DNA from 4 places in the [Clostridium] saccharolyticum WM1 genome. Region 1 is predicted to be linked to each of the others. Evidence: riboswitches for the same ligand, from Rfam matches in the RefSeq annotation. Region 1 holds a riboswitch; each other region holds the start of a gene.
What was found. A riboswitch is a leader RNA that binds a small molecule or an ion and turns the genes downstream of it on or off. The one in region 1 is predicted to bind tetrahydrofolate.
Positions count from the first base shown of each region.

Region 2: linked by a shared signal. The riboswitch ahead of CLOSA_RS05835 (folate family ECF transporter S component) and the one ahead of CLOSA_RS15775 (ECF transporter S component) in region 1 are both predicted to bind tetrahydrofolate.
Region 3: linked by a shared signal. The riboswitch ahead of CLOSA_RS05800 (folate family ECF transporter S component) and the one ahead of CLOSA_RS15775 (ECF transporter S component) in region 1 are both predicted to bind tetrahydrofolate.
Region 4: linked by a shared signal. The riboswitch ahead of CLOSA_RS10910 (folate family ECF transporter S component) and the one ahead of CLOSA_RS15775 (ECF transporter S component) in region 1 are both predicted to bind tetrahydrofolate.

Region 1 covers NC_014376.1:3,388,959-3,396,523, forward strand. The annotation lists gene CLOSA_RS15740 (DUF3991 and toprim domain-containing protein) at 1-853, shown strand, start outside; gene CLOSA_RS15745 (DUF1697 domain-containing protein) at 940-1,479, opposite strand; gene CLOSA_RS15750 (VirD4-like conjugal transfer protein, CD1115 family) at 1,627-3,429, shown strand; gene CLOSA_RS15755 (helix-turn-helix domain-containing protein) at 3,444-3,698, shown strand; gene CLOSA_RS15760 (helix-turn-helix domain-containing protein) at 3,877-4,200, opposite strand; gene CLOSA_RS15765 (class I SAM-dependent methyltransferase) at 4,365-5,000, opposite strand; gene CLOSA_RS15770 (N-formylglutamate amidohydrolase) at 5,092-5,898, opposite strand; gene CLOSA_RS15775 (ECF transporter S component) at 5,933-6,835, opposite strand; THF riboswitch at 6,983-7,098, opposite strand; ZMP/ZTP riboswitch at 7,165-7,245, opposite strand; gene CLOSA_RS15780 (excisionase family DNA-binding protein) at 7,506-7,565, shown strand, end outside.
Region 2 covers NC_014376.1:1,234,966-1,242,530, reverse strand. The annotation lists gene gltA (NADPH-dependent glutamate synthase) at 1-394, opposite strand, end outside; gene CLOSA_RS05850 (sulfide/dihydroorotate dehydrogenase-like FAD/NAD-binding protein) at 438-1,271, opposite strand; gene CLOSA_RS05845 (putative manganese-dependent inorganic diphosphatase) at 1,340-2,986, opposite strand; gene CLOSA_RS05840 (bifunctional folylpolyglutamate synthase/dihydrofolate synthase) at 3,093-4,364, opposite strand; gene CLOSA_RS05835 (folate family ECF transporter S component) at 4,377-4,913, opposite strand; THF riboswitch at 4,962-5,056, opposite strand; gene CLOSA_RS05830 (formate/nitrite transporter family protein) at 5,066-5,974, opposite strand; gene CLOSA_RS05825 (cyclodeaminase/cyclohydrolase family protein) at 5,995-6,621, opposite strand; gene CLOSA_RS05820 (bifunctional 5,10-methylenetetrahydrofolate dehydrogenase/5,10-methenyltetrahydrofolate cyclohydrolase) at 6,771-7,565, opposite strand, start outside.
Region 3 covers NC_014376.1:1,225,446-1,233,010, reverse strand. The annotation lists gene CLOSA_RS05810 (VOC family protein) at 63-428, opposite strand; gene ndk (nucleoside-diphosphate kinase) at 431-847, opposite strand; gene CLOSA_RS05800 (folate family ECF transporter S component) at 1,120-1,674, opposite strand; THF riboswitch at 1,723-1,845, opposite strand; gene CLOSA_RS05795 (hypothetical protein) at 2,366-4,390, shown strand; gene CLOSA_RS05790 (NAD(P)H-binding protein) at 4,761-5,702, opposite strand; gene CLOSA_RS05785 (MFS transporter) at 5,762-6,976, opposite strand; gene CLOSA_RS05780 (aminomethyltransferase family protein) at 7,108-7,565, opposite strand, start outside.
Region 4 covers NC_014376.1:2,325,630-2,333,194, reverse strand. The annotation lists gene CLOSA_RS10935 (manganese efflux pump) at 1-181, shown strand, start outside; gene fliB (flagellin lysine-N-methylase) at 277-1,437, shown strand; gene CLOSA_RS10925 (LrgB family protein) at 1,550-2,242, opposite strand; gene CLOSA_RS10920 (CidA/LrgA family protein) at 2,223-2,606, opposite strand; gene CLOSA_RS10915 (phosphatase PAP2 family protein) at 2,771-3,319, shown strand; THF riboswitch at 3,355-3,452, shown strand; gene CLOSA_RS10910 (folate family ECF transporter S component) at 3,513-4,085, shown strand; gene CLOSA_RS10905 (Cof-type HAD-IIB family hydrolase) at 4,234-5,028, shown strand; gene CLOSA_RS10900 (Mrp/NBP35 family ATP-binding protein) at 5,041-5,877, shown strand; gene CLOSA_RS10895 (GTP pyrophosphokinase) at 5,902-6,612, shown strand; gene CLOSA_RS10890 (sensor histidine kinase) at 6,671-7,565, opposite strand, start outside.

The DNA of each region.
Region 1 (7,565 bases):
AGGAGAAAAGCTCCTGCCATCAGGGAGGGATAAGCGGCTGGCCAGCGATCACAGCATCACCGTTCGGGGCAACCGCTGGTACGATCACGCTTCTGAGGAGGGCAGTTATGCTATTGATCTTGTGAAACGGCTCTATAATCTGTCTTTCCCGGAGGCGGTTAGCCTCCTGCTGGGTGGTGAGCAAGGAGTAGAATACCGGCAGCACAGCAAATTCAGTGAACCGGAGCAGCGAAAGCCATTCGCTCTGCCGCCAGCGCACACGGATATGCGCCGGGTGTTTGCTTATCTCATTAAACAGCGCTGTATCAGCCGAGAGGTGGTGTCGGAGTTTGCCAGAGAGAAGCTGCTGTTTGAGGATGCAGAATACCACAACGCTGTGTTTGTTGGCTTCGATGAAAAATGCGTTGCCCGCCATGCCCATAAGAAAAGTACGGCAACCGGCAGTGCTTTTCGCATCAATGTAGAGGGCAGCCATCCGGCCTACAGCTTTCATTACGTTTCCAAGAATCCAAGCCCCAACAACCTGTTTGTGTTTGAAGCACCTATTGATCTGCTGTCCTACATCAGTTTGCATCCACAGAATTGGAAAAACGCCAGTTATGTGGCGCTGAACGGTGTGTCGGAACAGCCGGTGCTAAAACTATTGGAACTGTACCCTCAGCTTCAACGAGTGACACTTTGTCTGGACAATGATAAAGCTGGTCATAAAGCCGCCAGCCGCATTCATGAAACATTACGGCAGCAGAGATTTGAAGATGTGGTGTATGATGTTTCCGCACACAAGGACTGGAATGAAGATTTGAAAGCATTATACTCGCAGGAGCAAGCCGCACCATCTATGGTAATGACATAAAAAGCATGACAGCTGATGAGTAACCGTCATGCTCAGTTTGCTTATTAACCAAATGTTACTAAAGCGGATTAACTGGAGTTTGCAGACTATATTCCAACTATTTTTCTTGCTGTATTTGCTGTTCGGATTGTAATCTTGTCCCTTATATTTGAACTGGCAGTCTTTGACCACCAATTTGTCTTTTGATAATCTTTTCGGTTAAAAGACCAGAAAACAGCATTTTTATAATTGTATACTTTCTCATACTCCTCTTTAGGATTTCCAACCTTATTATAAAACTCGTTATAAGATAAGGGAGGAAACATAAAAATAAGGTTATCATATATGTCCTTGTTATCATCGCCCCACCAATCGGGCGCATTATTTAATATATCTTCCAATTCTTCCTGTAAAATAATAAAAACTGGTATATCTAACTCAAACTTGTTTTTTATCATCATTTTTATTGTATTTACAAGAATAGCCGTATCATCTATATCACTTGAAAAGATAACGTTGCCGCTATTGAGGTGTGTAAAAACTTCTGTATAGCCCATTTCTACAAAACCTGTTTTTAGTTCAGACATTGCTATCTTATTTTTGCCGCTTACATTGATACCTCTTAATAATGCAATGTATCTTTTCATATACAATTTCACCTCTTAGAATTCTGATTTAATAATTCGTCTACTATCTTAAACTTGATTAACAATTGCCGAGCCTTATATTTCTAAGGCCAATATTTACAGTCATTATACTACAAGTTCAATTCAAATAAAAGAAAGGAGTTCCCTATGTTATCCCAAGTAACTATTCTAATTGCAGTGGCCGCCGTGATGTTTTTTGTCATCGGCGGTCTTTCTCTTTTAGCACACTATTATACCCTTAGCGGCATTAAATCTAAAACGGTCGGTGACGGTCAGCACGGTACCGCCCGTTTTGCCACAGAAAGCGAAATCAGACGGACATACACACATGTAACCTACGAGCCGGAAAAATGGCGGCGTGGGCAGAATCTGCCCACCTTGCAGGGGCTTGTGGTAGGGAGTAAGCAAAAGGCAGGCTCTACCACCGCCCTTATTGATGACGGCGATATTCACTGCCTCATGATCGGTGCTGCCGGTGTAGGTAAAACCGCAAACTTTCTATACCCCAACATCGAATACGCCTGCGCCTCTGGCATGAGCTTCCTCTGCACCGATACCAAGGGGGATTTGTTCCGAAACTACGCAGGCATCGCAAAGGATTATTATGGCTACAAAATATCTGTGCTGGATCTGCGTAACCCCACACGCTCGGATGGGGATAACATCCTGCAGCTGGTGAACCGTTATATGGATGCCTACATGGAAAATCCGGAGAATCTCGCGCTGAAAGCTAAAGCGGAGAAGTATGCCAAAATCACTGCCAAGACCATCATCTCCAGCAGCGGCGAGGATTCGGCAAGCTATGGGCAGAACGCCTTTTTCTACGATGCCGCCGAGGGATTATTGACATCCGTGATTCTGCTGATTGCAGAATACTGTCCTCCGGAGAAGCGGCACATCATATCGGTGTTCAAAATGATACAGGATTTGCTGGCTCCCTCCCCGGTGAAGAATAAAAGTCAGTTCCAGCTGCTTATGGATAAGTTACCGACTGACCATAAGGCAAGATGGTTTGCGGGAGCCGCCCTCAACACCGCAGACCAAGCAATGGCCTCCGTGCTGTCTACGGCTATGTCACGCCTCAATGCCTTTCTGGATTCCGAGATGGAGCAGATTCTGTGCTTCGACAGCTCGCTGGACACGGAAACCTTCTGCAAGGAGAAGTGTGCCATCTTTATTGTGTTGCCGGAGGAAGATAACACGAAATACTTTATGGTGTCGTTGTTCCTGCAACAGCTCTACCGGGAGATGCTGACCGTGGCCGATGAATACGGTGGCAAGCTTCCCAACCGGGTCATGATCTTTGCCGATGAGATCGGAACCATCCCTAAGATCCAGTCAATGGAGATGATGTTCTCCGCAGGCCGTTCCCGCCGCATCAGCATGGTACCCATCATTCAATCCTTCGCTCAGCTTGAGAAAAACTACGGCAAGGAGGGTTCCGCAATTATCATTGATAACTGTCAGGACATTTTATTTGGAGGCTTTGCACCCAACTCGGAAAGCGCAGATATCCTCTCAAGGGCGTTGGGGAATAAAACCGTCATGTCCGGTTCCATCAGCAGAGGAAAGAACGATCCCAGCCAGAGCCTGCAGATGATCCAGCGCCCGCTGATGACACCGGATGAGCTGAAAACTCTGCCCAAGGGGAACTTTATTTTGGCCAAAACCGGCTGCTGTCCTATGCGTACCAAGCTGCCGTTGTTTCTGAAATGGGGCATCCGATTCGAAAAGCCCTTTGAGGGGGAGGAACGTGCCGCCCGAAAGGTTCACTATGCCGACCGCTTTGAGCTGGAGCAGGAAATCCTCCAGCGAGGCTGTGCTTATGAGGAAGATGACTTTGCTGAATTTCCGGAGCCTCCCGGTGATGACCGCAACGGAGGTATGCTGCATACTCCAGTGCAGGAGCATGAGTCGGAGCTTCCCACCATGCCTCTACGTACCGATTAGGGGGTGTTCGTGATTTGAACTATCTTTCCTCACTCTATGCTGAAAATGTCCCACACCGTGCCGTGGCGGTTTACCGGTATCTGAAAGACCGGGCGAACAGGGACGGAACCTGTTATCCTGCAATCGGTACGATTGCTAAGGACTTGAAGCTCTCCCGCCGCACGGTACAGCGAGCCATCGCCGACCTCGAAAAGACCGGCTATCTTCAAAAGGAACAGCGCTGGCGGGAAAACGGCGGCAAGAGTAGTCTGCTGTTTACGGTGAAATGAGAAAACACATACCCTACCGCCAAGGGAGCAGTGCGTCCTGTCGGCGGCATATGGTATGTGTCATCATGGCCTATGCAGTGAACTTGTCACTCTAAGGATTTCTTTAAACACAGAGAAACAACAATAATTACTTTAACATGAAGAAAATCCACCTCCGAAGAAAGAAGATGGATTCTGCTTATCTGGCATCCAATAGCGCCTTGATGGTTGCGGCGGCTATTTTGATTTCCTTTTTGCCGCACAGCTGAATCATATGCATGAGCTGTTCTTTTTCTCTGTCTGAATGTTGAATTTCTGGGTAAAAGATCGTATCGGCTGATATTTTCAAGGCGCGGATAATCTTAAGTAGTACCGGCATTCTTGGGTGTTTGTTTTCATTTTCAATGGCCATTATGTATCTTGGCGTGACTCCGACCTGTTCCGCAAGGGCATCCTGTGTCATGCCTGCGGCAATCCGGGCTTCCTTTATGGTCTGACCAAATGAGTTCAGCAATTCCTCCACTGTAAGTTCACCTCCTCACCCAATTTTACAGTATGGGCTTAGGATTGAGAACGAACCAGTGATGACTGTTAGGGAGAACAAAAAACAATAATAACCTAGGTCATTGATGAAAAGCAAGATATACTGGTTGTTTTTTGAAGGTAACTTAAGAATAAACGATAGACTTAGGAAAGTTTCCTTCCTATGAAATAAAATCCATTCGATTTGTGTCCGTTCATAGTTGTAAATGTCAGGCGTTCATACTTTAATGTACGGAAATCAAGCAAAAGCTCCTTCAACCATTTCTCTGAGTGATGGCGAAGAACGGCGCCTTCCGGCAATTCAAAGACACCATAGATGCCATACTTTTCTTCAAAGCTTTGATAGCGGGCTTGATTTCGTTCATCTGAATTGATAAGGAAATCGTTGATGTAGAGAATTCCGTCAGGTTTTAATACACGATTTATTTCGGAAATCAGAGCCTGCTGTTCTTCATTGCTTTTGATACAAGTCAGGACGGCAAAGAGTATCACTGCGTCTATACTATGATCCGGCAAATCAATCCCTGCATCTTTTTTCAAACGGAGGTCAAGATAAGGAGCCTGCTGTTTTCCCCGTTCGATCATTCCCTGCGAAAAATCCATGCCAATCAGATGCCTGTACCCAAGATGATGTAATTCGTTTAATGTACGGCCATAGCCGCACCCAACATCAAGAATGACGGCATTGAGATCGAGATAATTGGCGAATTCATTTGCCTGAAATGGCGTTGTAAACTGTTTTGTCTCCGATACACTGTTCCAGTAATCTTTTTGTTCCATCGGATTATTCCTCCTTTTGTGATTTTATTGATTATATCGGGATACGTAGAAATTATTTCCATTGTAGACATATACCGTAAAATACGCGTTGCTATTTCGACTGTTCTATATTTACCCCCCAAAACAAAGGCAGTCGCATAAACGCTTCCTTTAGCTTCTGCTTTGCAGATTGAAAAAGCATTTCGTTTCTATCCGTTAGCTCTTCTTCTCCAAAGTAGCGGTCTGCGATATATTTTGTATACCGCAGTTCCATCATCACACCCTCAATCCGCTCGCCAAAAAGCTCACGGTAATGATTAATAATATGTCCTCCCAAGTTTGCATTATCTATAACACTGTAGCCTTGTGCTGTAAGATTTTCGTGCAGTCCATACAACGTCTGCTCAGAGGATGTAACGCCGCATCGGTTGGATAAATAAATATCTTGGCTGCCGCCATCGCCAAAGTCAAGGAAGAAACTGTGCAAGTCCAAAAGGAGAACCGACGGATACACCTTTAATTTTTCACGCAAAAGTTTTTCAAGCGCCTGATGATAAGGGTCATAATACAGGCCTACCCGACGGTTAATTTCATTCTCATTCAGCGGTGAAGAATACAAACGGCTGCCTTGAGTGTTTTCCTGATAGACCACGGTTTGACGATAATCCCCCTTTTTTGCACTTTCGGCCGGCCGGTTCATATCTACCACATAACGGCTTAGGTGGTTGATGATCGTGGTGCAGCCCATTGCAGGAAGAAAGTCGTATAGCTCCGGCAAGAACCAATCTGTGTTTGACAGACAGACGCCTTTAAGGAAGCTACTGCGAATGTCTTCGGGGACAAAGGTGCCGCTGTGGGGTAAATCAATCACCACCGGAAACTGGTGTACGTTTTCATTTAAAACCGTATAGTGTTCCAAAATGCTCCGCTCCAATCTTACGAGTCTTTGATTTCTATTTGAACTTAACGGATGACCCATTCATTATCTCTTGCAGGGTATTCTGTTTTCTGCAAATGCCCATCAGAATGACCACAAAATATGCCTTGACTGTATTGCCAAGGATTTCTTCAATTACTCTGGGAATCCATATGACTGCAAACGGCAGTACCTTCCATGCGGTAAAAATTGTTTCACGCAATACGACTGTGTTAAGAGTTGTGACAATCAAACCGGAACCAATCATAGCGATAAGAAGTTGGGGGATATGCTCCCTGCTTGTGTCATGAAAAATCTTTTTCGACAGGAAGAGATCAGCGGCTAACAACAGGATGCCGAGAGTTGCGCATCCAATCATTGCGGTTGTGACCCAAGAAATATATGTTGCCAGATTTCCCGATGGATCTTTTGTACCAATGGTTCTTTCAATCAGCATTTTACTGATAAGGTGCATGTTGTCCGTATTGACGTTTTCTTTTTGTACATGATTGTAGAATTCACGATTAACGCCATCGGCAGCCAGAAACGCAATATTACAAATCCCTGCTAATAACATGAGTACGGAAAAAATTGCAACTATCATTCTCATTTTCTTGTTGTCTTTGTTGCGCAGGACAGACCATAATGCGCCCCGGATAAATCCACCGGCAGCTACGACCAGCGTCATAAGAGGTATATAGGTTCCAACAGGCTTTAAAAGGTAACCCAAAAAGTCAGAAAGCCCGGACACAACCGCGCCATATACTGGCCCGAATAACAGGGATGGCATAATGGAGAAAATGCCGGAGATGCCAACACTCATTCCATTTTGACCAAACACGGGTATGTAGAAAGAAAATGTTGTTTTTAAAACAAGTGAAATACTGAGAAATACCGCAGAGATTGTGATGCGGCGCACATATAAAGTTGTATTCTTCAATTTAACTTCTCCCTTCTTAAATAGAACGTGACATAGAAAGTTTATTGTTAAATTGAAATTCTAAGTTATAACCATCAAATACACCTCCTGTCATGCAGCACAGCTACACAACAAGAGGCACAATCATTACACCGCTTCTCCTTATGCAGCAGCGGGATGCGAACCTTGTACCGTAAGCCCTAAAAGGCTTTTCGTCCCTCTGACAACTCCCCGTTCAGAAGGCACTGCAAATCAATGATTTACGCACAACGTTCTACTCTGCTCTGATTCAAATGTTCTCTGAATGGTATTAAGTGCATTCAGAAAATAAAAAAGACCCACCAATCCAAGCATCATGCCCAGACGGTCGGCTTTCCAAAACGCTGTACTCCCTGTGGTTGAATCCACTTCCGTCAGTCATACAGCACATTTATATTACCACTGCTCATTAGTATTGTCAACTTCAAGGCACAAATAGAAATTTATTGGACTCGTTGCATGATATAGCGTGAGCTCGCAGGCTTTCAAGAATTCTTTCCAAGCAAAAGAACCTAATAGAAATTTTTCGAATTTGCGCACAGCCAGCTCCCTCTCTTAATTAAAGTGAGAGGACTGGCTTTGCAAGGCGGTTGTTGCTTTCATTCGCGATTGCGTATATACTGAGAGAAAGACACAAGTTGGAGGAATACAAATGCTTGATTATATATCCGTACAGCAGGCCGCTGATCAATGGGGTATCTCAAAGAGAAGA
Region 2 (7,565 bases), 2.2 Mb from region 1:
TCACCACCTTTACCATGGAACTTGCATTATGATAATCTGCAACAAAACGTTCCAATCTTCCGATAGCAACAGGTTCTCCCTTGATGCCGCGGACACATTTTGCCTCACATTGGGTCTCCTGCGGGCATACTCTTCCGCAGACTGCAGGCAATGAACTCGCCTGGGTAATAACCTCATATGCTTTCTCAAAATTCTCCTCTGTCACCTCATTAATAAAGGCAGGTATATTAATCCGAACCGGACATCCATTGACACAGGGCTTATGCTTGCAATCCAGACAGCGTTTTGCTTCATCTATTGCCTGCTCTTTCGTATATCCCAGAGTAACCTCAAGGAAATCTTTATTCCTGATCTCTGCTTCTCTGGCAGGCATTTCGTTCTTTTTTAATGACATATTAGCCAATCCTTATTCCTCCATTCCATTACCTAGCGGTTCACTACATCTTGTATAAATTGCAGACTTCTTCATGCGCCTTTCTCTCAAAGGGCTTATACATAACCGAACGTGCCATAGCTTCATCAAAATCAATCTCATGACCATCAAATTCAGGTCCGTCCACGCAAGCAAATTTGGTGGTTCCTCCAACCGTAAGACGGCATCCTCCGCACATTCCCGTGCCATCCACCATAATCGGATTCATGCTTGCTACTGTTTTAATTCCATATTCCTTCGTTAATTTGCATACAAATTTCATCATGATCAAAGGTCCGATGGTGATAACCTCATCATATTCTTCTCCGCTTTCAATTAACTTTTTCAAGGCATCGGTAACCAGTCCCTTTTCACCACAGCTGCCGTCGTCCGACATCAAAATCAGCTTACTGCTATTTGCCCTGAATTCTTCCTCCAGAATAACAAGTTCCTTATTCCGGAAGCCTATGATTGCATGCACTTCAGTCCCCTGTTCAAAAAACTTCTTTACCACTGGATAGGCTATGGCACATCCCACACCACCGCCTACGACTGCAACTTTCTTTTTACCTTCCGTATTCGTTGCTCGTCCCAGAGGACCGACAAAATCCTGGAGAGAGTCTCCTTCCTCCATATGATTCAGTTTTTCCGTTGTTGCACCAACCACCTGGTAAATAATTGTTATTGTACCTTTTATCCGGTCAAAATCTGCAATCGTGAGAGGAATTCTTTCCCCGTTTTCATCTGTTCGCAGGATGATAAATTGACCGGGTTCTGCTTTCTTCGCCAGCATGGGTGCCTCTATTTCCATTAAAGTAACAGTTGGATTCAAGGCCTTTTTTCTTGTGATTCGATACATAATTAGCTCCTTTCCTGTACATGTTCTACTCTATTTTTATCTGCGTTTATACACAAGCTTTATAAGGACTACAGATTACTCGCCACTTCAGCAGCATTTGCAATGGCAGGCAGTATCTGTTTCTTTCTTGAGACTACATTTTTTAAATAGATACTGTCGGTATCAGACTCAGTTGAAAATGCTTTCTCCATCAACTGGTTATCATGACCTTTAAAAAGCAGCTGTGAACCCTCTCTCATCATATCTGTGATCATGAGAACAATTAAATTATATCGCCCTTCTTTCCTAAGTACTTCCATACTTTCAAGTAGCATCGCTTTAATATCAGAAAATCCCTCCATATCGTTGGTATTGAACTGCCCGATTCCTACTTTGTATTTATCAAACTGGTATTCCTTAAAATCATTTTTCAGAATCGCTTCCGGACTCATGTCCTTTAATGAGGATGCCGCCTGGAACAATCCAACGGCTAATTCATCAATGTCAATGTCCGCAATGGCAGCAAGTTTTGAAGCTGTGATCTGATCCACAAAAGTACTTGTGGGGGATTTGAATTTCATCGTATCCGACAGGATGGCGGCACATAGAATTCCTGCGATACCTTTTGCCGGTTTCATTCCGTTTTCAAAATACATATTAGCTATTATGGTTGAGGTACTTCCCAGTGGCTCGTTTTTAAACAGAACAGGATTTGACGTCTGTATATCTCCTATTCTGTGGTGGTCAATAATTTCAATAATTTCAGCCTGCTCTATCCCATCCACAGTCTGTGTCTTTTCATTATGATCCAGCAATACGATCTTTTTTCTTCTCTGTGAGATGAGGTGATATCTTGAAATAAACCCCATCATTCGGTTACATTCATCCACCACCGGATAACTCCGGTATCTGGTTTTAAGCATTTTTTCCTTCACTGAATCGGTGAAATCTTTTATATTAAAATAAGTAAGCTCTTTCTTAGTCATGATAAAGCCGACCGGAATGCTTTGATTAATCAATCTTGCTGCGGTAAAGGTGTCATAATTTGTTTCCATTACAATACAATGGGATTTTTCGGCCAGCACAAGGACTTCGTTATCAATCTGTCCTCCACAGGAAACAATAATGCAGCTGGCTCCCAGTTCAATTGCTTTCATCTGGCTGTCTTTCCTGTTTCCCACAAGCACCATATCTCCGGTTTCAATATAAGGCTCCAGACTTTCCGGCAACATGGCTGCAATAACAACCTTTCCCGAATTCTTGAAGTCCTCGTCCTTTCCGTGCAAAAGCTTTGCATTTAATGTTTCTACGATGTTTTTTAGAGGAGTATTACTTGCTGAGAGAACATTATTTTCCAGTGCATTCATATAGCTTTTTGTTATATCCGAAAGTGTTACAATTCCAAGCAGCTCTTCTTTCTCACCTACAACAGGAAGAACCTTGACATTGTTTTTCTGCATGATTCCCCACGCCACCTTTATGGAAATATCCTCGGACACCGGATGTACAATATCCATGCTTAAGTCTGATACCTGAGTCCGTACCGTTTCAAGATATTCCGGTGCTTCGATATTAAAATACCTTAATACAAACTCCGTTTCTTTATTGATATCTCCGATTCTTATGGGAACTGCCTTAGTTCCGAGCTTTTTCTTCAGCTCGGCATAAGCAATCGCTGAACATATGGAATCAGTGTCCGGATTTTTATGGCCTGTTATATATATAATCTCTTCCATATCTTCCTCCTCTAACATCGGGTACTCCCGGAAGGTACCGGTAAAAAAAGAGGTTATCCCATATAGGAGGTAAAATCCTATATGGGATAACATACATTTAATTAAATCAATCCTGTAAAAAAAAATTTCTTATGCTTCCTACCATATAGAGTGAACCGAAGGCAATAATCACTTCATCTTCTCTTGCCAGATTTAAGGCCGTCTTAATTCCAGTCTCCACATTATCTGCTTCTGATACATCTGCATTACTATTATTTCTTAAGTAATCAGCCAGTTCACCTTGGGAAAGTGCTCTTGAATTCTCAGGTTGTACAACAATAAATTTGCTCCCATAGGGCATAATCAGCCTCATCATTGCTTCATAGTCTTTATCCTTAAGGACTCCGACCAAAAAAATGATTTTCCTGTCCTTAAAGTATGCGTTAATATTATCCGCCATTGCCCGGACACCGTTGGGGTTATGGGCACCATCTACAATAAAATACGGTTTTCTGGTAAGAACCTCAAAACGGCCGGGCCATTTTGCTTTCTTCATACCTTCCTTAATACCTCTTACCGTAAAATTCCATCCTTTTTTAATCAATATTTCCAGTGTCTTCAGTGCAACTGCTGTGTTTTTTTGCTGATATTCTCCTAACAGGCTTATTTTAATATCGTGGAAATCTTCAAAATTCAGGCATTGTCCGTTTAAATCACTGCAGATAATCTCAATATAATTAAAATCCACAGGATGTAACCGGGCTGATTTATCACTGCATACGGATTCTATCACCTCAAAAACCGACTGCCTTTGCTGATAAAGAACCACGTCACAACCATTCTTTATGATACCTGCTTTTTCTCCGGCTATTTTTTCAACCGTATTTCCCAGTTCCCTGGTATGGTCTAAGTCAATAGCAGTAATCACTGCAACCTCAGGTACCGGTATAATATTGGTAGAATCCAGTCTCCCTCCCATGCCTACTTCAAGAACCACAATATCACACTGACATTGATAGAAATAGAGAAATGCAATCACTGTTATAAGTTCAAATTCTGTTGGCTTGTCCTCCATTTGGTCAACAAATCCTCTTATATGCTCCACTGCTTCAATTATCTTATCATCCGGTATATTAATCCCGTTGATTTGGATTCTTTCATTAAAGCATTGTATATAGGGTGAGGTATACAGTCCTGTTTTATATCCTGCTTCAGTCAAAACAGAGGCAAGCATAGCCGCTGTGGAACCTTTGCCGTTTGTTCCTGCAATATGGATATATTTTAACTTTCTTTCGGGGTTCCAAATCAACCCAAGCAGAATTTCCATTCTCTCAAGTCCCAGCCTGCTTCCCTGCCATGCTGTTTGATTTATATATTCTATAGCTTCCGTGATGTCCATACATACCTCCTGCTATTTAAAAGCCAATATCCGGCTTACTTTCTTATTGCATACCGCTACAAGACAGATACCCTCAACAAAAAGCATAATTACTGTCTGCACAATTCTAGTCGTAAATAAAGGCCAGTAGGGGGAACCATATAAAATTGACAGCCAAAATGTATTAACAAACAGGCTCAGAATACATTGGTGGATTCCAATTGCAGTGGCTATTCTCCGTGTATTCATCTTTTTATAAAGGAAAATGCCGTATAAAATCCCTACCAATAATGCCGTAAACGTAAACCCAGGAAAAAATGTGCCTGACGGAAACAATATTGCACCAAGAAAATCTGCTATAGCAGCCATAATACCAGCTCTGACAGGTCCAAGTATCATACCTGCAACAGCAATCGGCAAAAATCCAAAGCCTATTCTCAGGTTCCAGGCTTGTATGGATACAAACCGGGTCAAGATTACTTCAATTGCTATTAATAATCCCATAGTAACCAATGAATGTGTGTCTATAGAAACGTACTCTTTAAACCATTCTTTATATATTTTTTTCATATAACTCCTTTCTTGTGATCCACCACGAAAGAAGTCTCTTCTTTAAGTGGTAGCGGATGCGGGACAGCACCGCAAGCATCAAGCCTTTCGCCCAAAGACAACTTCCCATCCTTCGGTACTTAACGCACTGTCCCTACTCTAACCAAATCTTATTATTTATTTGTACATTCATTGGCTGTCTTTTCTTCAGAAACTACAGTCACTTCCTGTTTTTTATTGGTTCTGATATAGACGAACCAATATATGGAGGCAACAAATAAACTTCCTCCTACAATATTTCCAAGTGTTACAGGTATTAAATTTTTGGTAATGAAACTTCCCCAGTTCAGATGCCCCAGTTTTTCTGCCGTAACCCCTAATTGTGCGGCAGCCTCAGCCAATGCGCCGTTACTTTTTGCCATAATTCCGGCAGGTATGTAATACATATTGGCTATACTGTGCTCAAATCCTGAGGTTATAAAGAGCCAAATAGGAAAGAATATTGCAAATATTTTTCCTGTGATATCTTTGGCGCCATATGCCATCCAAACTGCAAGACAAACCAGCCAATTACACAGGATGCCGAGAATAAATGCCTGTGAAAAGGACAATCCGACCTTATTGGCCGCAATTTTAATCGTCATTGCACCTAACATATTGGAGCCGCTGCTTAGCTGTCCTGAATGATTTATCATATAGGCAATGAATACGGAACCTATAAAATTTCCGATATACACAAAGCACCAATTTTTAAGCATATCCTTTACTTTCACCTTTTTATCAAGAACCCCGGCAATCATCATCGTGTTTCCAGTAAAAAGTTCCCCTCCTGCAATTAACACCAGCATCAGACCTGTTCCAAAAGTTGCGCCAGCCAATACCTTACCCAGTCCATAGGTTTCCGGTTTTGCTAAAAGATTGAATGCCGCCATATTTGATCCTTCTGAGGCAAAAGCAATAAATGCTCCGGCTAAAATCCCAAGAAGTAACTGATTAATTACAGGTGTCTTTGCTTTTTTGACTGCTGTCTGGATGGTAGTTTCCGCAATTTCCGGTGATGTCAGGTAATTTTGTCCATTCATAAATACGCTCCTTTACCACTTTAAGACTTTAACAAAGTCTCTACATATTGGTAAATCCGGTCTGCCTTTTCCATCCCTGCCCGTACAGTTTCAGACAGTTCACTTTCAACAACGTTTTTTAATTCCTGATCTTTCATAATCTTAGTATTAATAAGAACATTTAGTTTAGCTCCCTGTAGCGCCGCTTTGCAGAATATTGCACCTACACCTGCATCACTGACTGCAATACGTGTTCCCTTTATCGCATATTCTTCAATAAGCTCAATAGCTTCCAAACACGTTTTTGCAATATCAAGTGGAACCTTAGTCGCAGCAATTAATGCATGCTGAAGAACCGCCTCTTTCTCTGCCTTCTCTTCTTCTGTATTCTGTGGCAACCCATAAGCCTGTGAGAGCGGATAAAAAACTTCGGCATCTTTGCTTACCAGTTCTTTCAACTCTATAATAATTTTCTCCGATTTTTCTAATAGTTTTATAATATCGGGCTCTACCTCCTGATATTTTTTCTTACCAAGAGTCAGGTTTCCTACCATGCAACCAAGAGCCATTCCAAGTGCTCCGACATATGCCGACGCACCACCGCCACCTGGAACCGGTGATTTTGAAGATAATTCTTCGATGAATATGTTACAACTTTTTTCCAGCATTTTCTTTCTCCATTCTGCTGTTTTATAGCAGCATAAAAATATAAGTATTTATTTCACTCATTACCAGAAATATTTCTATTGAGATGAAGGCAGCTCCTAATCTGCCTTCATCTCTGGCTGAAAAATGATTTCCGAATATGAGATACTGCCTAATCTTTCGTTAGTTCCTCGCAAGCTATAACTACATGACTTAAGAGAATTGTTGTTGTGATAGTTCCTATTCCTCCTACCGCAGGAGTAATTGCTGTCACTTTATCAAAAACGCTGCCAAAATCAACATCTCCGCAAATCTTTCCATCTCCTGCGTCATTAATTCCAACATCAACCACAATAGATTCCGGTTTAAAATATTTCTCCGACATGAATTTAGCTTTTCCGATGGCTGCTACTACGATATCAGCGTTTGCCGTAATTTCTGTCATCTCCTTTGTTCTTGAATGACAGATAGTTACTGTAGCATTTTCATCCAGAAGAAGCATTGCAAGGGGCTTTCCTACCACCAGGCTTCTTCCTGCTACAACAACATTGGCGCCTTTGAGTGGAATATTATAATATTTTAGAAGCTCGATTACTGCTTTGGGAGTACAGGGAGCAAAGCCGTTTGCATTCCCTTCAAATACCTTTTCCAGGTTGACCGGAGACATACAGTCAATGTCTTTTTCAGGGCTTATAGTCTTACTTAGCACTTCTGGATCAAGATGTGCCGGCAAAGGCCTGAATATCATAATACCATGGACATCGATGTCCCTGTTCGCAGCTTCTATTATTTCCACAAGCCGGTCCAATGCAATTTCAATAGGCAATTGTAGCACTTTGCTTTTAATTTCCAGTAACTCGCAGTTTTTTAATATTCCTCTCTCATAAGATACATCATCTTCCCTTTCGCCCACCCTTATAATAAGAACTGTGGGTATAATCCCCTTCTCTGCTAATTTTCCCACCCG
Region 3 (7,565 bases), 2.2 Mb from region 1:
CCAAACAATATTATAAATAATTATATTTTTTAAATTTTTATGGGACCAAAATGTATTTAATATCAATGATGGCGTTCAACAAATTGAATTGATACTCCATTTGGATCTAATACATAAAAGAACTTTAATTTAGCAGTTGGCTGATATGGTCCATCATAAATTGGAATTGCTTTCTTTTGCAGGTCACTAATCAGGTTATCAACAGAGACAACATCAAACCCTATTGATATATTTGATCCATATATTCCATCCAGCTTTTCAGGATTGCAAACTAATTCCACCTGTGTTTCACTGTCACCTAAAAATGCAATTTCTGGTCCTTTTATACCTCCAAACCTTTTGTTTACAGGAAGGTCAAGTATTTCATGATAAAATTGAATTGACTCATCCATATTTTTTACAAAAATCATTATCCAGCATATCTTCATATTTATCTTTCTCTTTCTTGGACTCCAAAAAATCTTTGTATTTCTATCTCTGCGCTTTCAATCGAATCCGAAGCATGTATTAAGTTTTGGAATAAATGTAGCCCATAATCTCCTCGTATTGTTCCTTGTTGTGCTTCAAAAGTGTTTGTTTTACCTATCATACTTCTGATAACCCGAATTGCCTCCTCCCCTTTCACCACCATTATTAAAGAAGGGGAGGATGTCATATATGCAATCATATCATCATAAAAAGGCAGATGCTTAACATGGGAATAGTGAGCTTCTGCAATATCTCTACTGATGACTTCCATCTTAGCATCTGTAATCTCCATATTTTTCTTCTCAAATCTGCTTATGAGCTCTCCCAGTAGTTTTCTTTTTGTTGCATCAGGCTTTAATATAACAAGTGATCTTTCCACGAAAATTTCCTCCTCCAATGTAGTTTAATAGCTGTTCAAAGAACTATTAATAATTAATGTTACAGAATTTGCAGGACAGTATAATATGAAAGATCTCATTCTTTCGACCTGTTTCAATAAAGCTCTCCACTATTTTTGGAGGTATTAAAATAGATTTTTCCAAGTATTCACAACTCCTTTCATTAAAATGTCAAAAAATACAGATAGACTTCGTCCTAAAAAGATAAAAGCAGTTCAACAATAATATAAGTGAGAATTGCCTAGTTTTATAATCATCCACTTACTCTTTCCAGAGTTCTAATTCTTTCCATAGGTTTCAGGATTGAGTAAAGCAACGCCGTATTAATGGGGAACATCAGCAGGTTTTTAACAATACGCCCGATAACAAGCACAAAAAAAGCATTGCCATACATGATACTGAGCCATAATGGATTAAGCATCATATTAACGAGAAGTGTTATCGTAAGTGAAACAAAAATCACACGCTTTAAGGTTACATGCTTTTTATAGAGAAAAAAACCATAGAGAGTTCCAGTAAGTAACGCATTTAATGTAAATCCCGGAAAAAAAGGCCCGTTTGGATGGACAAAATAACCAAGGATATCGCTCAAAATTCCCATAATACCTCCTACTACAGGTCCAAACAACATTCCGCCTACCGCAAGAGGCAAAAAACCAAAACTAATCTGCAATACATTGGAGATAACAATCGTAAAAAATGACAGCACTACACTTAGTGCGACCAACATTCCTGTTACAGAAACAGTCGGAACATTATTCAACTCTTTTAAAGACGATTTTACTTGCCATATTAAATTTTTCAACATAAAGATCCTCCCTAATGTGATGGCGCCACAGAAGAGAAAACTCCTTGTGGCAACGGAATGCGGGTTAAACATCATAAATTGATGATCAAAAGTATCTTTTTAATCAGAATTTTTCGTCCAGCGGCAACTTCCCGTCCATCTGGCACTTGACGCGCTTAGCCCTACTTTGCCTGTTCATAGCGGTTATAAGCTATTTTATTCCTTCGTTCCCTCCCTAAATCAGTTTTCTATTTGTTATTATTAGGATACTACTTTTTCTTTCATGAATCATCGTTTCGCTAACCAAAATTGTTTGAGCGATAACTGTGTTACCAGCACAAAACATCTGGAAGAGTATTTACTGCTTCCCATTCCTTAAATTTTATCTTTCCATTCTTCTGCTGCAAACACAGTATCTCTCTACAGTTATAGCTCTTCTTTTCAAATTATTAAGCAAAATCAAAGAAGTGTCCAAAAGTCAAATCTATACCGGGAATGCTCCGCACAAAACAAGCAATATATTCCCATAGAGGAACTATATTGCCCAGACTGTAGACAAAACTTATTTTATAATATGGCAGTGCATATATATTCCCGTATATACGCACTGCTATATTTTCGTTCTGATATATTGTATAATAAGGTTAATTTGATGTAATGCCTGAAACATAGGGCGGCCTCGTGAAGCTGAAATTTAAAAGGTGGTGCAGATATGGATTTAAAGGGATTGTACAGCATATATCAAAAAAATCCGGAGAAATTTAAAAAGATAGTTTTGTATCGCAATCTTCTAGGTTCTCCAAACTCATATAATTATAAAGATTCAGATTTAGAATCTTTAATACAGATGATTATGTCAATTGATGAAGAATATGAAGAGGAGTTTCGAGACATAATGCTTGAGTTAGGTGTTGCTTATGAAGCTATTTACAGCAACATGAAAAAAAATAATGCTGCTAAAGAAAAGACAGAATTCATGAATTATCCATTGGATTATCAATTGAGAATATTAATTTCTTTATTTGAGGAACAACATAAACTTGGTATTGAATTTAATAATACAGATAGTAAAAAACCAAGTATAGGTATAAGGCATTTAGTTGCAAATGTAGAATCTGAGATCTATCCTGGTATGAGATATTCAACATCACAGAATAGTGAAAATCTAATTGAGTTGATAGATTATTTAATTCCTTACTTATATTACCATGATAGCAATTTTGAAAAAACTTCTGAAGATTTAACATATGAGCAATGTTTGAAGTGTCCAGATGTTATGGATTTTGTAAATCATTCTAATATTTGTGAAATAGTAAATGGATTATGGTCCCTTTATATATATAAAGATTATTGTGTTAGATTGAGAAAAACGGATACTGATGAAGATATTATAGTTTTTGAACCCTATTCTTATAAAGCTAATATGATTGATTTTATTGCGGGAATACGTAGAGAGGCTAGAAGATTTCAAAACAGTCGTGCTCTATTGATTAGAAAACAAAACAATATAATATATGGGAATCAATTTATAACTCGCCTTGCAAAGCGAATCAAGTTAGAATTATGGAGGGGCATTTTTGAACTGGAATTGGATGTCTACTTGCGTTGTAATTTAGCCGCTAAATGTACAATTCAAATTATAAAACAGACGGATATCTTTCCGCCCTATCTAAGACAAACGTTATCATATGGTGAATTGAATGATTTCCTTGAAGTACATGAGTTTTTGTTTACTATGAGCCAAATTTATTTAAACATCTTAAATTATAATTGGAAAGAGATTGAAAGCGAAAGATTTAAATATCTATGTCCAGATATTGATGTTGATTTGCTAATAAAAAGCTTTTCACGATTATATTGCAAGAACATAAATACCACAACTAGGTTAATGGAGTGGTTTATTTATTATCCGCAGCGTGGGAAAGAGGGTGATCTATTCTCAAAACCGTTGGTTCAATTAAGTAGTAAAAAAGTAATATTTGCCCCTAATTTGATTCAACAGATTAATATAACCCGAATGCTTGAGCAAATCATGTTGGATTACAAAATAAAGCGGGCGGCAATTGGTGATGAATATGAATCCTATTTAAGAAAAAAGTTGTCGCAGTCTTCCCTGTGGAATGTCTATACAGATAAAATAGAATTTAAATCATCTTTTGGAAATACGGATTTTGATGTTATTGCTTTATTTGATGATTATGTTGTGATAATTGAAATAAAACACTTGGTGACACCGTACGATCCAAAACGTTACTATGAAGACCGTCAGGAGATAAAAAAAGCCATAAGACAGCTTGAACTAAGGAAGCAGGTTTTGTTAAGCGATTGGACACTGATTAGAGAGATAACAAAGGGATTTTTACCCCCGGAACCTTATCCAGAAGAGCGAATAATACAATTGGTCTGTACGAATATTGATAGTTTTACATCGCTAGAAATTGATGGTATAAGAATTGTTGATGAATCTGTTCTAATTAGGTTTTTTTCTGATAATGGTCAGTATGTAAAGATATGGAATGAATCGAAGGTTTATAGAAAAGAAAAAATATGGGAAAATAATCAACCAAACATCAATGATTTCAAAAAATATATTATTTCCCCGATTGCAGTGAAATGGTATAAAGAGGTTATAAAAATAAAACCCGTAACAATACCAAGATACGAAGACGGAGATTATCTCGGAACCATAAATTATATTTTAGGTGAAGATATATTGAATTTTGATAATCAGATATAACGAGGAATAAGAAAGTATTAAAAAATTTATGGAACTATCTTTCCTATCGATAAAGGTCTTCTGAAGCTGCTGTATCTGGCGCTGATGGACATAACGAAAAAATGAACTGGTCATCTGGAGGTGTCAGAAAAGTTTCAGTTTAAGAAGAAATTAATAGGACACCAGATATCATAAATTATTTGGTGTCCTATATTTTTATACAATAACTGAATATAGAAATGTATTTTGTCTACAGTTTAAGCGATATATCCCCTTAGAGGGAATATATCGCCATTTATCATCAGCAGTCCGTCCCTCATTATGCAGTCCATTGACCCAAGCATAATATGATATTACATAACTACTTTATTATACATTATTATTAAAAAGTTTAATCCGTCGGAGTCCTATTTCCGATGCTATGATTCTCTATATTCTCAAAGAGCGCACGTACCGATTTTGGTTTTTTACCCGTAAGTGTTTCAAAATCATTTGTACAGTTACTCATTTGTCCAAGCCGAATTGCCCGGCTGAATGTCACCATACCATCGCTGCAAAACGGAAATGCCGGGTCAGCTTTCGACCAGTCTCCATCTGTCTTCCGGGGCACAAACCTTGAATCGAAAAAAGCCCACATATCTTCGTCTGTGATATATTGGTATATGACCTTTTTACCAGTAACCTCAGTACCTATTGCCACAAACTCCTCCACTGTATTGGCGGTGGGACCAGTGATGTAATAAACTGCGTTGTCTTTACCAGCACCAGCTGCTACGCAAGCCGCAGCTTCAGCGCAATCGTCCCGCGAAACGTGAGCGATCCGTCCATCACCCATACTGGTCTTTAAAATACCGTCGGATTCTGCCGCCTGTTCAAAAGCCGCAATCATTGCCTCACTGTATTGGGAGTTTCTAAGTAAAACATATTTCAGCCCTGTACCAAGGATATATGTCTCGGTAAATTTATGATCGGCAATCTCATAAGCATCATTTTCAGGGACGCCCGCGCCTACAATAGAAGTATATATAATTTTTTTCACACCCGCCTTAACTGCAGCATCAATTGCATTTTTGTGCATTTTTCTTCTTTTTTCACCTACCTGAGGCACCGAAATAAGCAGGAGAGTCTCTCCTTCCTCAAAAGCACCAATGAGTTGCTCCGGATTTGTATAATCGGCGTAACGGGCATCAATCCCTTGCTCCTGAAACTTTGAGATCACATTTTTGTTAGGACTAGTAAATATAAGTTCGTCCTTATTTTTTTTCTTGAGAATACTTCTGCCGGTAAATCCACCGAAATTGCCATCTACTCCTGTAATAATAATCTTTCCCATGTCTATCCTTTCCACTTATTCATATTTTTAAAAAAGTAACGATAAGTACAAATGACCCATCAGACCATTTCTCTCTTCCCCTTGCCTTTGCCAAGTTCGGGTAAAGTGAACACGAACAGAAACACACACAACATACAAACAGCCCCAAGAATGAAAAATAAATTCATATTTTGACCTGCGATTGGAGCTATAATGTAAGTCGGAATCAAAACAGCTCCAAGCAATTGCAAGGTAGCAGTTACCCCACCGGCTGTTCCTGCATAACCCGGGCCTATCTCCTTTAATTGAATAGGAATAGACATTAGCAATGGCATAAGCCCTCCCAATGCAATCCCGGTTATACACAGACAAAGCCCTAAAAGAACACCAACCGGCGCAAGCCAGCTAAATGCGGTGCCAGCTGCGGAAACAAGTGCGAAGAACATCATAACAGGCCTATTCTTTCCCACCCTTTCCGAAAGTACAGGGGCAAACAGGCACCCAATCAGGCTACCACCTGTAACAAAAGCCGCATACATACCAGCTGTTACAGAATCCAAACCTCTCTGACCAAGAGCAGTAGGCAAAAACGAGCTTATTACAACATTACACCCTAAAATGAACATCAGGCAAATACCCGTCAGCCATACAGTTCGGGATTTAAGTACCACTTTCAGGCTGTGAAGAACATTAACCTTGTTTTTTTCTTCCAGTCTATCGTCCGGGTTTACATCTTCCGGATTTTTAATAAAAAGAAACCAGAGTACAACAAATATTACCGACAAAGCAGCTGAAATCCGGTATGCAGACTGAATACTGAGAAGTGCCGTGGTTCCGGTTCCGACTGTCATACCCAGCGTTGAAGCAGATAAAAATATTCCTGTCCTGCTTCCTACTTTTTCAGGTGGGAACCAGCTGCCGACTACTTTCGCAGCATTCGCATTGAGGAACGTTATACCAAACCCGGTAAGCAACATACTGGCAAAAAGTGTTATGTAGCTATCAGACCATATTCGCCAAACTGTTCCGATGGCCGCAATGATGAAACCGACCCCGATTATCCGTTTTATTCCAAATTTATCTACCAACAAACCGGCAACAAGGCTAAAGAAAATGGCAGGTATCGCCACAGAAGAAAATATGCTGGCAAATTCTGATGTTGAAAGCTTAAATGACTGAATTAACTGGGGTGCCAGCGGTGAGAGCTGATACTGTGTATAATTTGGAATAAAACCACCCAAACAAATGATGATGAGAACTATCCAAGGGTAAAAAGCATTTTTTTTCTCTGCCATAAAAATCCTCCTATAAGAATAGTATTAAAAGGATACGTTTCAGTTAGAATACTTCAGTTGAGACAGGATCTTACTGAAGAAAAGTCCACAACCCTTTCCCTTTGAATTGTGGACCTTTCTATTTATTAGTTTTAATGTCTCGTTGAAACATCAACCTCGTTGTTGCGATCTGCATCAAAATAAGGATAACGCACTACTGTGGCACGAATCTCTTTTTGCGGATGTCCGACATCGCCCCATACTACTGTGAGCTCTTTTCCGAGCTCGGTATACTTGGGGTCGATAAACGCCATCGAAATCATCCTGCGATAATAGTTGCTGACACCTCTCCCAACACTGATGCCGACCGTCTTGCCGTCTGCCAGAACCTTATCCGCCAAATAGGTAAATCGTTCGCCTCCAAAATAGAACACATCGTTCGGACGATCCTCTATGTAGTCATAGGGTTCTACATCAGTTCCCCGGAACTGTGAGCCGTAAACTTCCATGATGTCGTCCGCATTCCATTCCAAGGTCACCACAGTGCGGGCAGGATTTGCCACTGCCTTTACAAGAGCCTCTTTCCCTGTAAATTCATGGTCAAACTTAA
Region 4 (7,565 bases), 1.1 Mb from region 1:
GGCTTTATCCGGATTTTTAATGATTTCCCCCGGACTTACGGCACTTTCCGCTCTGGTGATAGGAATTGCCGTCATGTACATCGGCCTGTTCCTGGGGCATAAAATTGCTGCACTGAAGGGCTGGGACCTGACCTGGGTCAGCGGTATACTGTTCTTGTTTCTGGCATTTGGAAAATTATAATCTTCTGACTCAAAAATGAGGTGCTGCTCTTTAAATGAGTTGCACCTCATTTTTAAATGGGGTATAATCGTTATCAAAAACAGGAGCAATCATTTATGCAGGTTACTATTCCACATTATTATAATAAATTTCACTGTGTGGCGGGAGCATGTCAGGATACCTGCTGTGCAGGCTGGACCATTATGATCGACGATTCTACAAAAAAACGGTATCGGATGCGAAAGGATGCTTTCGGCAGGAGACTTTATCATTCTATTGACTGGAAAAATAGCTCCTTTAAGCAGTACGGCAGGCGGTGTGCATTTTTAAATGCGGACAATCTGTGTGATATTTACAGGGAGGCCGGACCGGGAATGCTTTGTAAAACCTGCAGAGACTATCCAAGGCATACGGAGGAATACGAAGGAGTCCGGGAGATTTCCCTGTCTTTATCCTGTGAGGAAGCGGCCGGACTGATCCTTGGATGCCAGGAGCCTGTACACTTTCTGACGAAAGAGGATGGAAGAGTAGAGTCTTATCCTGATTTTGATTTTTTCTTCTTTACAAAGCTCATGGATGGAAGAGACTTGATTTTTTCCATTCTGCAAAACCGGGACCTGGACTGCCGCTTGCGAATTGCCATGGTTTTGGGCTTTTCTCATGACATGCAGAGGAGAATCCGTGAGGAAAAGCTGTACCAATTAGATGGATTGATGAAGAGGTATGAGGGAACGTCGGGAAGGGAGTTTGTGGTAAAGAAATTGACCGGATGCAGGATCCAAAACAGGATGCGCTATGAAAAAATGAAGGAGTGGTTTACTTTATTCAGAAAGCTTGAAGTCCTAAACCCGGACTGGCCTCAATATATGGGCAGCATTGTACGGGAATTATTTGACGCCGGAGCGGAGAGCTACGAAGAAAACAGGATTGCTTTTGACCGGTACTTAATAGAAGAGGAAGATCGAAAACGCCAGTGGGAACTTTGGAGCGAACAGCTTATGGTGTATTTTATCTATACGTACTTCTGCGGGGCTGTTTATGACGGAAACCCCTATGCAAAAGTAAAGCTTGCCGCGGTCAGCACACTTCTTATCCAGGAAATGGCACAGTCAGTTTTTAAAAGAAAGAAAGGCAGGCTGGATTTTAAGGAATTTGTACACCTGTCCCACCGGTTCTCCAGAGAGGTGGAGCATTCGGACGTGAACCTAAATACTTTGGAGAAAATATTTTGTACGGAGAAAAGCTTTGGCCTGGAAGAGATCCTACGGCTGCTTTAAAATTGGAAGAAGAAACAGCGGCTGCAGGAATCATTCAGGCTTACACAATGCCTGAGTGATTCCTGTTATCCTGTGATGTTTCTTTTGAATACAGGAGTTGCCTTATGGCCCTCTATAGAAAATTAGAGAAAACAGAAGCAAATAAAACGGTGCATAGTCCGGAGGTTGCAATGGCAAGGCTGCTCATAGCCCCTTCGATTTCGCCCATTTCCATAGCTTTCGTGGTCCCTACGGCATGAGCTGCGGAGCCAATGGCAATGCCCTTGGCAATGGGCTCCGTAATTTTAAATATTCTGCATACGGTTTCTGCAATGATGCTTCCCTGAATGCCGGTGATAATGATGCTGGCAACCGTTATGGTCACATATCCCTTCATTTCCTCTGAAATGCCCATAGCAATGGCTGTGGTAATGGATTTCGGCAGAAAGGTAACGTACTCCTGGTGGTTTAAGCCAAAAACAAGGGCCAGAAGCAGTACGGTGACCATTGTGGTGAAGACTCCAGTCAGGGTACCGGCCACAATCGCCTTGGAATGCTTCCTAAGCAGTTCCAGCTGGCGGTAAAGGGGGATAGCCAGACAAATCGTTGCAGGAGTCAGAAGATAGCTGATGTATTTGGCACTTTTGTTGTATACTTCATAATCAATATGAAATACGTACAAAAACGCCATGACAATACAAATGGAAATGAATAACGGATTAAAGACGGCCCATTTGAATCTTTTTTTCAAACGAAGCCCCAGCTCATAGCTTAAGAGGCTCAATACCGCACCAAAAAATAAAAAATCACTTACTGCATTGCTCATCTTTTTCTGCCTTTCTATTGCGGTTGCTTTTGATAAAAAACTGGGTTACTTTTCCGGTGATGACCATCACTATCACAGTGGAGAGCAGGGTGATGACCAGAAAAGGAATTAAAATAGGCCGGAGGACCCCCCAGGAATCCAGTAATCCGACGGCAGCCGGTATAAACATCAAAGGCATAATGTCTATGAGAAATGTACTGGCTTCCTCAACTGCCTCTAATGGGATCCATTTTGTTTTTAGCCCGAACAGCAGGATCAGCAGTCCATAAATACTTGCCGGCACAGGCAGGGGGACAAACAGATGTAAGATTTCTCCAGCCAGGGATAGGAAAAGAATAATGGTAAATTGTCTGATGTATTTCATTGCAAAGCCTCCTTTGTTACCATACTTTTTCAACTATGGTTTATCCTAAACTTAAATATAGGGCTTGTCAAATGGTTTTATTGACTTGATTCATTTTTTGATGGCAAATTTGGGGGAGTCAGGGTATAATAGGGGCATGAATGGAAAAGGAGCAGAAAACCGTAATGGCTGGAATTGAATTCGGCATTCTATATTTTTTACAATCGTTACATACTTCCTGGCTGGATGTGTTTATGAAGGAGATAACCAGTCTGGGAGACCACGGGATCTTCTGGATCGCTGCCGGCGTTGTTTTGCTGTGCTTTAAAAAGACAAGATTTATAGGTCTTTGCATTTTGTTTTCTCTGGCGGCCGGACTTTTGATCGGAAACATGGTTCTGAAAAATATGATCGCCAGAGAAAGGCCCTGCTGGATTGATGACAGCATCCCCCTTCTGATTAGAAATCCAAAGGATTACTCCTTCCCCTCCGGGCATACACTGGCCTCCTTTGAAGGTGCTGTCAGCATCTGGCTTTATAACCGGAAATGGGGAGCTGCCGCCCTGATCCTTGCGGCTCTCATTAGTGTCTCCAGGATGTATCTGTTTGTTCATTTTCCAACGGATGTGCTGGGAGGTATGATCCTGGGCATTTTAATTGCTGTTTTTGTTCATTCCACAGTGGAAAATATAAGAATTTCTAAAAAAAATACTTGCTTTCCAGTGGATCTGTGATATACTGATGGCGTTACAAAACACAATTTCATAGTCGCAGAGTAGACCCGTGTGCGTTAAGTGCCGGCTGAACAGGGAGTTGTCAGCCGGACGAAAAGATTTTCTTGCGGTACACCGGTCGCATCCCGCTGCATCAGAAGATAGGATTATTATCTCCGGTTGTAGTTTGAGGTCTGCAAAGGAGGTATTTTTTATGAAAAAATTCGTTACTTTGTTCACCGATTCTTACAGAGAGCTGAAATCTGTAAGGACCATCACCACCTCGGCCATGTTTGGCGCAGTAGCAATAGTTTTAGGTATGTTTTCCATTAACATGGGAAGTTACATTCGGGTCAGTTTTTCTTCCATACCCAATGGAATGGTTTCCTACCTGTTTGGTCCGGTTGTAGGAGGCCTGTTTTCCGGCAGCATGGATATTCTCAAATACCTGCTAAAGCCTGCGGGTGCATTTTTTCCGGGGCTGACTCTGGTTACAGTTCTGTCAGGCATCATGTACGGCTGCATGTATTACCGGAAGCCTGTCACCTTAAGAAGGGTCCTGGTTTCCAAGTTCCTGGTCATGCTGGTCTGTAATGTGATTCTTAATACCATGTGTCTTTCCGTCCTGTATGGAAAAGGCTTTATGGTCCTTCTTCCGGCCAGGGTATTTAAAAACTTGGTCATGTGGCCCATTGACTCCATGATTTTTTATACCATGGCAAAAGCGCTTGATACCATGGGGGTCTTTAAGGCAATCCGCAGAACACGGACCGTTGGAACAAAATAATGTACAAAGGCCTGTAGCGTCATGAATGACGGCACAGGCCTTTTTAACAATGAATTTCGTAGACAGAAGCCTTCTTTCATATTATAATCATAAGTGTTTGCATCATCAGGCGGATAAGAATCATCAGATTAAAAAGGAATGACGGTAAATGGGAAGACGGATTAAGGCTATTTTTTTTGACATTGACGGTACGCTGCGGGATTTTCAAACAGGAAGGGTTCCGGACAGTGCAAAGGAGGCCCTTTTGGAAGCCAGAAAGGCGGGGATCCTGCTTTTTATTGCAACAGGACGTCATAAGCTGGAAATGGAAGAGGAAAATCTTTTAGAGGGAATTACCTTTGACGGTTATGTGACATTAAACGGTCAGTATTGCTATTGCAAAGACAGGGTTATTTATGATTTTCCCATAGATCCTGTGGAAGTTGAGAGGACGCTGGCACTGTTGGAGGAGGAGCCTTTTCCGTGCCTCTTTATGGAAGGGGACTGCATGTACATTAATATGGTGAATTCCATGGTGGAACAGGTCCAGCTGGAAATCGGCACCAGGATTCCGCCGGTTTTCAATGTGGAACGAGCCAGAAATCACCCCATCTACCAGATGATTCCATACATTTCTACGGACATGGAAAACAGGCTGAGAAAGTGTCTTGCAGGCTGTGAATTTATACGGTGGCATGATGAGATGGCCATTGATGTGATTCCGGCAGGGGGTAGCAAATGGAACGGAATCTTAAAAATGGCTGAGCATTATGGTTTCTCTGCCCATGAAATGGCTGCCATTGGAGACGGCAAAAATGATATCTCCATGATCACCGGCGCTGGTCTTGGGATTGCCATGGGAAATGCTTCTGACGAGGTTAAAGATACCGCCGGATATATAACAGATTCTATAGACGCAGATGGCTTAAAAAAGGCCGTCTTCCATATATTAGATTTAAATTAGGAGGAATGATTCATGAGTGAGGTAAATTGTACACATAACTGCAATAGCTGTGGTGAGACCTGCAGCAGCCGGGGGGAGCAGGCAAGTTTTTTGGAACCCCTTAATCCTTCCAGCACAGTCAAAAAGGTAATCGGCGTTGTAAGCGGAAAGGGTGGGGTGGGAAAATCCCTGGTGACTTCCATGATGGCTGTGGGCATGAATGCCAAGGGATATAAAACAGCCATTTTAGATGCGGATATTACCGGTCCGTCGATTCCGAAATCCTTTGGTCTTTCGGATTACGGTGTGGGCATGACACCAAACGGCCTTATGATTCCTGCCACCACTGCAACGGGAATTGAAGTAATGTCGGCAAATCTGATCCTGGATCATGAGACGGATCCGGTTATCTGGAGAGGACCTGTCATCGCAGGAGCAGTCAAGCAGTTCTGGCAGGAAGCCCTTTGGGAAGACATTGACTACATGTTCGTGGACATGCCTCCTGGAACAGGAGATGTGCCTCTGACTGTGTTCCAGTCTCTGCCTGTGGACGGAATCATCATTGTGACCTCCCCTCAGGAGCTGGTTACCATGATCGTAGAAAAAGCGGTAAATATGGCGAAAAAGATGAATATACCAATCCTTGGCCTGGTGGAAAATATGAGCTATTTAATTTGCCCGGACTGCGGTAAACAGATTTCGGTATTTGGAGAAAGCCGTGTGGATGAAGCTGCTAAAAACAACGGCCTTACCGTGTTGGCAAAGATTCCCATTGATCCAAGGATCGCGGCAGCAGTGGATGAGGGAACCATTGAATTTTTAGAGGCTCAGTGGCTTCTTGAAGCAGTTTCGGCAGCCGAAAAAGTTTAAGTTAATACATTTCGAGGAATAAGAATGAACATCAGTATGAACCCCAATAGTGAATTGAACCAGTCCATAGTAAATGTTCCTAATCTGGTTCAAGTCCCGGATCCCCTTATGAAGCAGGCATACCAGTTTCAGGAAGCTATGATGATGTATACCTGTGCGATTCGGGAGATTAAGACAAAGCTGGAGGTCCTTAACGACGAGCTGTCAGTGAGAAACTCCAGAAACCCTATAGAATTGGTCAAATCCAGAGTCAAAAAGCCCATAAGCATTGTGGAGAAGCTGCAGAGAAGAGGGCTGCCGGTTTCTTTGGAATCCATGATGGACAACCTGGATGATGTTGCAGGGATCCGTGTTATCTGTTCCTTTCTGGATGATATTTATGCGGTTGCTGAGATGCTGGCCCGCCAGGATGATGTGCATATCATAGCCATTAAGGATTATATCCGGCATCCGAAGAAAAACGGATACCGCAGCTATCATATGATCGTAGAGATTCCCGTGTTCTTTTCGGATCAGAAAAAGTGGATGAGGGCTGAAGTCCAGATCCGTACCATTGCCATGGATTTCTGGGCCAGCCTGGATCACCAGTTGAAATATAAGAAAGAAGTGGAAACGTATTCCCAGGAAATCAGTGAAGAACTGAGAGAATGTGCGGATGTAATCGCTCAGACAGACGAACGGATGCTCAATATCAGAAAAAAGATTGAGGATCATGGAATTTCCGTTACTAAATAAATAGAAGAAGGGAGTAATTGGGAAAACCCCTAATTGCTCCCTTCTCTTATATTATGGTTCATTGCTGCCGGGAAGGCAGAGGCAGGCTGATAATAAAAACTGTTCCTGTCTCAGGACCGCTGGTCAGGCTGATCCTTCCCTTATGGTGGTCAACGATGGTTTTTGCAATGGAAAGGCCAAGGCCGTATCCCCCTTCTTTCCTCACTCTTGATTTATCTGTCCGGTAAAAACGCTCGAAAACATGGTCCCGTTCCTTTTCTGGAATAGGATCTCCTGTATTCTGAACGGTTAAAACTGCATTATGGGAAGTTTTTTTTAAGCTGACAAATACAGAACCTTGTTTACCTGCGTATTTGCAGGCATTGTCCAGTAAAATGGTGATTAACTGTTTTAGAGAAGCTTCCCAGCCTTCCAGTCTTATACCTGCTTCAATTTCATTTTCAAGATTCACCTTGTGTTCAAAGGCAACGGATTCAAAAAGCAAGACCCCGTTTAACACCATGTCGCTGAAATCCAGAGATTCCTTTGCTGACTGAGGGGTCTGTACGGATTCTGCATCGGAGCGGGCCAAGAAGAGAAGCTCCTCCACAAGCTGTTTCATTCGCTCTGCCTCTTCTTTTGTATTGTCCAGCCATTTTTGCTGTTCCCTGACGGTACATTCCTTATGAAGGGCCAGAATCTGTAAATTGGCCAGAATCACAGTGAGGGGTGTTTTTAATTCGTGGGATGCATCGGCGATGAACTGGTTCTGCATCCGCCATGCATTTTCCACAGGTCTTAGTGCCAGTCGTGAAAGATACATGCTGAGGATAAAAAACAAAAAGACTGCCCCTAAAAAAACCCAAAAACAGCTCATGAACAGGGTTCTTAAATTATTCCGTTCATAACTTTGGTCTGCAAACCCTATTTTTATGCCTTCTGCATTCGTAACCTTAAGGTAGCGAAGGGAATAA